3 regions of the Streptomyces fradiae ATCC 10745 genome follow, and region 1 is predicted to be linked to each of the others. Evidence: riboswitches for the same ligand, from Rfam matches in the RefSeq annotation. Region 1 holds a riboswitch; each other region holds the start of a gene.
What was found. A riboswitch is a leader RNA that binds a small molecule or an ion and turns the genes downstream of it on or off. The one in region 1 is predicted to bind cobalamin.

Region 1 (2,252 bases):
CGTTCTCCTCCCAGTCGGCGCGCGGGCTGGTGAGGCACAGCGCCTGCAGGACGGGGACGTCCAGGGAGGCGAGCGCGCCCGCGTCCCACGCCTCCTCGTCGCCGCCGGCCTGGGCCTCGGCGGGCTTGGTGCCGCCCGCGGCGAGGACGGTGGTGATGACGGCGTCGGCGCCGCGCAACTGGTCCAGCAGCTCCGGTTCGGGGGCGCGCAGGGAGGCCACGTACAGCGGGAGGGCGCGGCCGCCGGCGTCCTCGACGGCGTCGCACAGGGCGCCCACGAAGGCGGTGTTGCCGCTCATGTGGTGGGCGCGGTAGTAGAGCACGGCGACGGTCGGGCCGTCGGCGGTGCGGGGGGTGCGCTCCAGCGGGCCCCAGGTGGGCGCGGCGGCCGGCGGGTCGAAGCCGTGGCCGGTGAGGAGCACGGTGTCGGAGAGGAACCGGGCGAGCTGCTCCAGGTTGTCCGGGCCGCCGTGGGCGAGGTAGGCGTGCGCCTCGGTGGCGACCCCGATGGGGACGGTGGACGCCTCCATGAGCTGGGCGTCGGGCGCCTGTTCACCGGTGAGGAAGACGACCGGGCGGTCCTGGGCGCGGAGCAGGTCGATGCCCTCCTCCCAGGACCGGAGGCCCCCGAGGAGGCGGACGACGACGAGGTCGACTCCGTCGAGGAGGCCGGGCAGCCCGTCTATGGGGAGGCGTGCGGGGTTGGCGAACCGGTACTCGACCGGGCCGCCCGCCGCGCGGGCGCTCAGCAGGTCGGTGTCGGAGTGCGACAGCAGCAGAATCACGCGTGCCGGGCCTTCCTCGGGGTGTCCTCGCCCCGGGTGGTCGTGGGTGGCGGGAGTTCCTGACTCGCGGGGCCGCTCGGGTCCTGCTCACAGTGGCGGGACCGCGCCGGATTCACACCGGGCTTCCTCCCTAGGGTCCTGGGACCCTGTGCCGTCTGCATAGTAGAGGCTGCGCGTATGCTCGCCGCCATGCCGCCCAGCCCATCAAAGCCCCGGAACGGGGGCGAATCCCACATACGGGATCCCCTTCGGAACCGTGTCCGCGACCGTGCGGACGCGTGCCCCGGCGCACTGCGGCTGCACCGCGCGGACGACGGGGGCCTGGCCCGGCTGCGGCTGCCCACCGGTGTGCTGACGGCCCCCCAGGTCGCCGCGCTCGCCGATGCCGCGGACCGGCTGGGCGACGGCCGGATCGGTGTCACCTCGCGCGGCAACCTCGATCTGCGCGGCCTTCCCGACGACTGCGGCCTCGCCCTCGCCGAGCTGCTGGGCGCGGCCGGGCTGCTGCCGTCGGCCGCGCACGAGCGGGTGCGGAACATGGTCGTCTCCCCCCTGTCCGGGCTGGACGGCCGGGGCTTCGGGGACGCCGGTGCGTGGGCGCGCTCGCTGGACGCGCTGCTGTGCGCGCGGGCGTGGACGACGGGCCTCTCGGGGCGGTTCCTGTTCGCCGTGGACGACGGGCGCGGGGACGTGGCCGGCCTGGGCGGGGATGTGACGTTGGTCGCAGAGCCGGACGGCCGCGCTCTGGTAAGGATCGGGGGCCTCGCGTGGCGGGTCGCCCCGGACGACGCGCCGACCGCGGCGCTGGCCGCGGCGGAGGGGTTCCTGGCGGTGGCCCGGGAAGCGGGCACGGGGGCCTGGCGGGTGGCCGAACTGCCCGACGGCGCACCGCTGGAGGAAGCTGTGACGGAGCGTCTGGCCACGGCCGGGGTCGCCGCTGCACGGGCCGCGGCACACGCGGCGGACGGTGCGGAGGCGCTGCCGGGCGCGGCGGGCGTTCCGCCGGTCGCGGCGCCGCCCGAGCCGGGATTGGTCGGCGACCGCGCCGTGTCGGTGGTCGCGCCGCTGGGGCGGGTCACCAGCGGGCAGTTCCGCGCCCTGGCGGCGGGGTCCGGCGACGAGGTGCGGGTGACACCGTGGCGGGGCTTCGTCGTGGCGGGCCTGGCCGGCCGGGCCGAGGCGGAGGAGCGGCTCGCGGCGCTCGCCGACGCCGGGTACCTCACCCGGCCCGGTTCGCCCTGGCTGGCGGTGAGCGCCTGCACGGGCCGGCCGGGCTGCGGCAAGGCCCTGGCCGACGTACGGACGGACGCGCGGCCGCTTCAGGACGCGGCGCTGCGCGGACTTCCGGCGCACTGGTCCGGGTGCGAGCGCCGGTGCGGCCACCCGCAGGGCGACTGGGTGGACGTACGGGCCACCGGCGACGGCACCTACGACATCACCGTACGGGCCGCGCGACGAGACAACGACG
Region 2 (2,252 bases), 2.0 Mb from region 1:
CGCCTCCCCGGCGTCACGGCCCGGCGCGTCATCGTCACCCCGGACGGCGAGGCGCTGCGGCGGATCGGCGCGCTCGTCGACGCGGGCGCCGTGCACGTCGAGGTGCAGTCGGCGCTGCCCCTGGAGCAGGCGGCGGAGGCGCACCGCGTGAGCCGGGAGGGGCGCGTACGGGGCAAGCTCGTCCTCACTCTGTGAGCTGTCCGAACTCCGCCTCTCGGAACCGCCGACCTCGGCGGCCTCCGAGAGGGGCCTCGGCCGCCGGGCGCATCCACGCGGCGCCCGGCCGCCCCGGCCGCCCCGGCCGCCCCGCCGCCCCGGCCGCCCGGAGCCACGGGCCTCACGTGCCGCCCTGTGCCGACCGATCGCTTCCGGACAACCGGCGACCCTCCCCTGCCGTACGCGCGCGGGCCGCCCTACCCTGATCGGTGCAGTCGGTTCGCGCCCCCTGTCCGACCGGTTCGGGGCGGCGCGACGCAAGAGGGAACCCGGTGCGAATCCGGGACTGTCCCGCAGCGGTGAGTGGGAACGAAAGCCGTCACCAGCACTGGGCCCCGGACGGGCCTGGGAAGCGACGGCCGGTAGGTGCCCACCGGTGATCCGGTGGGCGAGCCCGCGAGTCCGAAGACCTGCCCACTGCGCCCGCACCCGTGTGCGGGCAGTGCACGGTGACCCCGAGGACTGGGTCGGCGGTACGGACGGCTGCGCGGCGCGTGCCGCACCCTGCCTCCCTCCCGGTCCGCTCGGGGCTCGGGACCAGGAGGAGGACGCGTCCGTGACCACGCGAGCTACCGCCACCCGCGCCGGGTGCCGCGCCCACCCCCGGGCGGACCGGGCCGGGCGGTGCTGACACCCGCCGGGGCCACGCCCCCTGCCGGTGCCCCATCGACCGGGGCGCCGACGGCGGCCGGGCCCACGACCGGGGCGTCCTCCATCGGTGCGGCGGCCGGGCGGCCGTCGGCTGGGACGGCACGCACCATGGCGGCACCGCCCGGACCGGCACGCACCATGGCGGCACCGCCCGGACCGGCCTCCACCAAGGCCGCACCGCCCGGACCGGCCCCCGCCCGAGCGGCCGCCCAAGCTCGTACCGCCCAGGCCCCCACCGCCACCGCCCGACCGGCCGCCACCCGAGCCGCGCCCGCCCCGGCACCCCCCGCCGAGGCGGCCGGGCCCGCGCCCGCCTCCGCCCCCGCGCCCCGCGAGGCGCGGCGCCCGCCCGGCCGGACCGTGTCCGGTGTCTGCCACGGCACCCTGGGCGAGCTGTACCAGGGCCCGCTGCGGGCGGGCCCCGTACCGGACATCGCCGTCGTGTCCTTCCCCGTGGAGCGCCACTCCTGGGTGCACTTCACCCCCGGCGCGCACCCGCCGAACCCGCTGCCCCTCGGGAGCAAGTCCGCGACGGCCGCGCGGCTCTTCCTGGAGCACTTCGGGCTCACGCTGCCGCCGGGCCGCTGGAGCGCCCACTCCGACCTGCGGGTCGGCGTGGGGATGGCGAGTTCCACCGCCGACATCGTGGCGACCCTGCGCTGCCTGTTCCGCCTCTTCGCCCTGCCCTACGACCCGGACGTGGTCCTGCGCGTCCTGGCGGCGATCGAGCGGGCGGACAGCGTCTTCCTCGACGAGTTCGCGCTGCACCTCAGCGGCGGGCACCGGGTGGTCCGCCGGCTCGGCACGGAGATCGGCTTCCACACCGCCTACGTCACCGAGCCGGGCACGGTCGACACCGCCGCCGTCACCGGCCCGCTGCTGCGCCACTACCGGCGGCGCGGCGACGAGTACGAGCGGTGCCTCACCGACCTGCTGAAAGGTTTCTCCACAGGCGACCCGGCCGCCGTCGCACGGGCGGCCACCACCAGCGCCGCCCTGTCGCAGGACGTGCTGCCCAAGGCGTCGTTCGACCATGTGCTCGCCCACCGCGAGCGGTTCGGCGCCGACGGCGTCTTCGTCGCCCACACCGGCTGCCTGATCGGCTACCTCTTCACCGGCCGCCCCGACGCCGGCCTCAAGTCGGAGCTGTCCGCCTTCTTCCACTCGCTCGGCCACCAGTGTTCCTTCGCCCAAGGAGGCTACGGGTGATCCACCCCCACATCGCCGACGCCCTGAAGGTCCCCGCCCTCGTACGGCTCGACGACCGCATCGTCCTGATCCGGTTCGAGTCGATGAAGATCTACTCGGCGCTCGCCGCCGTCCGCCACCTCCTGGACCGGGGAGCGGTCCGGCCGGGGCAGACCCTGGTCGACAGCTCCAGCGGC
Region 3 (2,252 bases), 3.2 Mb from region 1:
ACGTCGATGGGCAGCACCCGCGCTACTCCCCGGCCGCGGACCGCTCGCCGCGGCCCCCGGTCCCGCCGGCGCCCGGTGCGTCCCCGTCGGCGGCCTCGGCCCCGGCCGCGGGAACCGCCCCGGCCGCGTGCCCGGCGTCCGTCACGGGGCGGGCTTCCGCCTCCGCCGTACCGGTACGCGCCTCCGCCGCACCGGCCGCGGCCTGCCGGGCGGCCTGCCGGCGGCCGCGCCGGAGCCCGAAGTAGTACGCCAGCACACCCGCGCCCAGCGCCGCCTGCAGCGCGAACAGCGCGGACTCGACCTCCCCGGACGGCGGCTCGTACAGCGGCGTGAACCACGGCTCGTAGTCCGGGGCGATCTCCGTGATCGCCGTCTCCGCCTGCGCGTCGGCGCCCGCGAAGGGCTCCTCCCGGCCCTCGCCCAGGCCCAGTGCCAGCGGCAGCACCGCCAGCGCCGCGACCACGAGCAGCAGCAGGGCGTTGATCCTCGTGTCACGCTTCACCGGACCGCCGCCCCCTTCGCCGGACCGGCCGCGGGGAGCACCCCGAGCCGCGCCAGCTCGCCCTTGCTGGACTGCCGCAGCAGCCGCATCACCAGCACCGTCAGCAGGCCCTCGCTCACCGCCAGCGGCAGCTGCGTCACCGCGAAGATCCCGCCGAACTTGGCGAGCGCCCCGGCGAAGCCGGTCCCCGGGTCGGGGAAGGCCAGCGCCAGCTGGACGCTCGTCACGCAGTACGTGGACAGGTCGGCGGTGAACGCCCCGCAGAAGACGGCCGCCATCAACGGCGCCCCGGTCCGGCGCAGCAGCCGGTACACCGCGTACCCGGCCCACGGGCCGACGACGGCCATCGAGAAGACGTTGGCGCCGAGCGTGGTGAGCCCGCCGTGCGCCAGCAGCAGCGCCTGGAACAGCAGCGTGATCGTGCCGAGCACCGCCATGACCGGCGGCCGGAACAGGATCGCGCCCAGCCCCGTACCGGTGGGATGCGAGCAGCTCCCCGTCACGGACGGGATCTTGAGCGCCGACAGGACGAAGGTGAACGCCCCCGACGCGCCGAGCAGCAGGGTGGACTCGGGATTGGCCCTGACCTCGCGGGTCAGGGCGCGGACCCCGTGGACGACGAAGGGAGCGGCCGCCAGCGTCCAGGCGACCGCGTGCTCCCGGGGCAGGAAACCCTCGGCGATATGCATGTGGGGGAGACCCTCTCCAGCACCTCGTGGATGGACAACGCGCCCTGGCCGGTCTCCTGGCTGACGGGTCGTACCGCCTCGGCTCCGCCTTCCCGGACGCCGCGGTCTCCCGCGGCGGTCCAGTGGCTTCCCCGCTCGCGCGGGGGGTGGAGCCGGACATTCCCGATCACAGTGGCGAGGGCCGCGCCGGCTTCGAACCGGCTTCCCGAGCACCAAGGCCCTGTGACCCTAGTGCGTCGGACGACCCCCTCACAACCGTGCTCATGTCACACCTTGCGGTAGCCGTACGCCTCCGAGGCCGCCGCCGCCACCGCGTCGAGGCCGCCGCCCGCCGCCGAGGTGACCACCGCGGCGACCGCGCCCTCCACGAACGGGGCGTCCAGCAGACGGGTCCCGCCGGGGAGTTCGCCGTCCTCGGCGAGGGCCTTCACCGTCAGTACGGCGCTGCCCAGGTCGGCCAGCACGGCCACCCCGGCGCCCAGGTCCACGGCGCGCGCGGCCCGCGCGACCAGCTCGGCGTCCGTGCCGAGCCCGCCGTCGGGCCCGCCCCCGGCGGCGGCCACGGGCACCCCGGCGGCCCCGCCGGCCAGCCCGCGGGCCAGCTCGGCGACGGCGCGGGCGACCTCGGCGCTGTGCGACACGAGGACCACCCCGACCTTCCCCGCCGCACCCCGGCCCCCCGGAGCGCCGGCACCCGCCGCAGGACCCTCCGCCGCAGGACCCTCCGCCACTCGGCCCTCCGCCACCGGCCCGTCCGGACCCCGACCCCCCGGAGCGCCCCCCGGCGCCGCTCCCGCCGCGCTCACGCGGCCGCCTCCGCCAGCGCGGCGAACAGCAGCGCCGACGACGCGGCCCCCGGATCCTCGTGGCCCACGGAGCGCTCGCCCAGATAGCTGGCCCGGCCCTTGCGGGCGAGCATCGGCACGGTCGCCACCGCCCCCTCCCGCGCGGCCCGCGCCGCCTCCCCGAAGCCGCCGCCCCGCTCGAGGGCCCGCGCGCCGGGCTCCAGCGCGTCCAGCATCGTCTTGTCCCCGGCCGCCGCGCCGCCGAGCCGGGCGACC

Region 2: another riboswitch for cobalamin. It lies ahead of CP974_RS24075 (GHMP family kinase ATP-binding protein); the one in region 1 lies ahead of cobN (cobaltochelatase subunit CobN).
Region 3: another riboswitch for cobalamin. It lies ahead of CP974_RS01000 (energy-coupling factor ABC transporter permease); the one in region 1 lies ahead of cobN (cobaltochelatase subunit CobN).

What each region holds. Positions count from the first base shown of each region.
Region 1 is NZ_CP023696.1:3,481,404-3,483,655, reverse strand. Features, by position in the region: gene cobN (cobaltochelatase subunit CobN) at 1-784, opposite strand, end outside; cobalamin riboswitch at 820-951, opposite strand; gene CP974_RS15400 (ferredoxin-like domain-containing protein) at 962-2,252, shown strand, end outside.
Region 2 is NZ_CP023696.1:5,463,736-5,465,987, reverse strand. Features, by position in the region: gene CP974_RS24080 (NADP-dependent oxidoreductase) at 1-195, shown strand, start outside; cobalamin riboswitch at 416-648, shown strand; gene CP974_RS24075 (GHMP family kinase ATP-binding protein) at 1,006-2,076, shown strand; gene CP974_RS24070 (cysteine synthase family protein) at 2,073-2,252, shown strand, end outside.
Region 3 is NZ_CP023696.1:239,472-241,723, reverse strand. Features, by position in the region: gene cbiQ (cobalt ECF transporter T component CbiQ) at 1-17, opposite strand, end outside; gene CP974_RS01005 (energy-coupling factor ABC transporter substrate-binding protein) at 23-502, opposite strand; gene CP974_RS01000 (energy-coupling factor ABC transporter permease) at 499-1,191, opposite strand; cobalamin riboswitch at 1,221-1,423, opposite strand; gene CP974_RS00995 (PTS sugar transporter subunit IIA domain-containing protein) at 1,458-1,841, opposite strand; gene dhaL (dihydroxyacetone kinase subunit DhaL) at 1,994-2,252, opposite strand, start outside.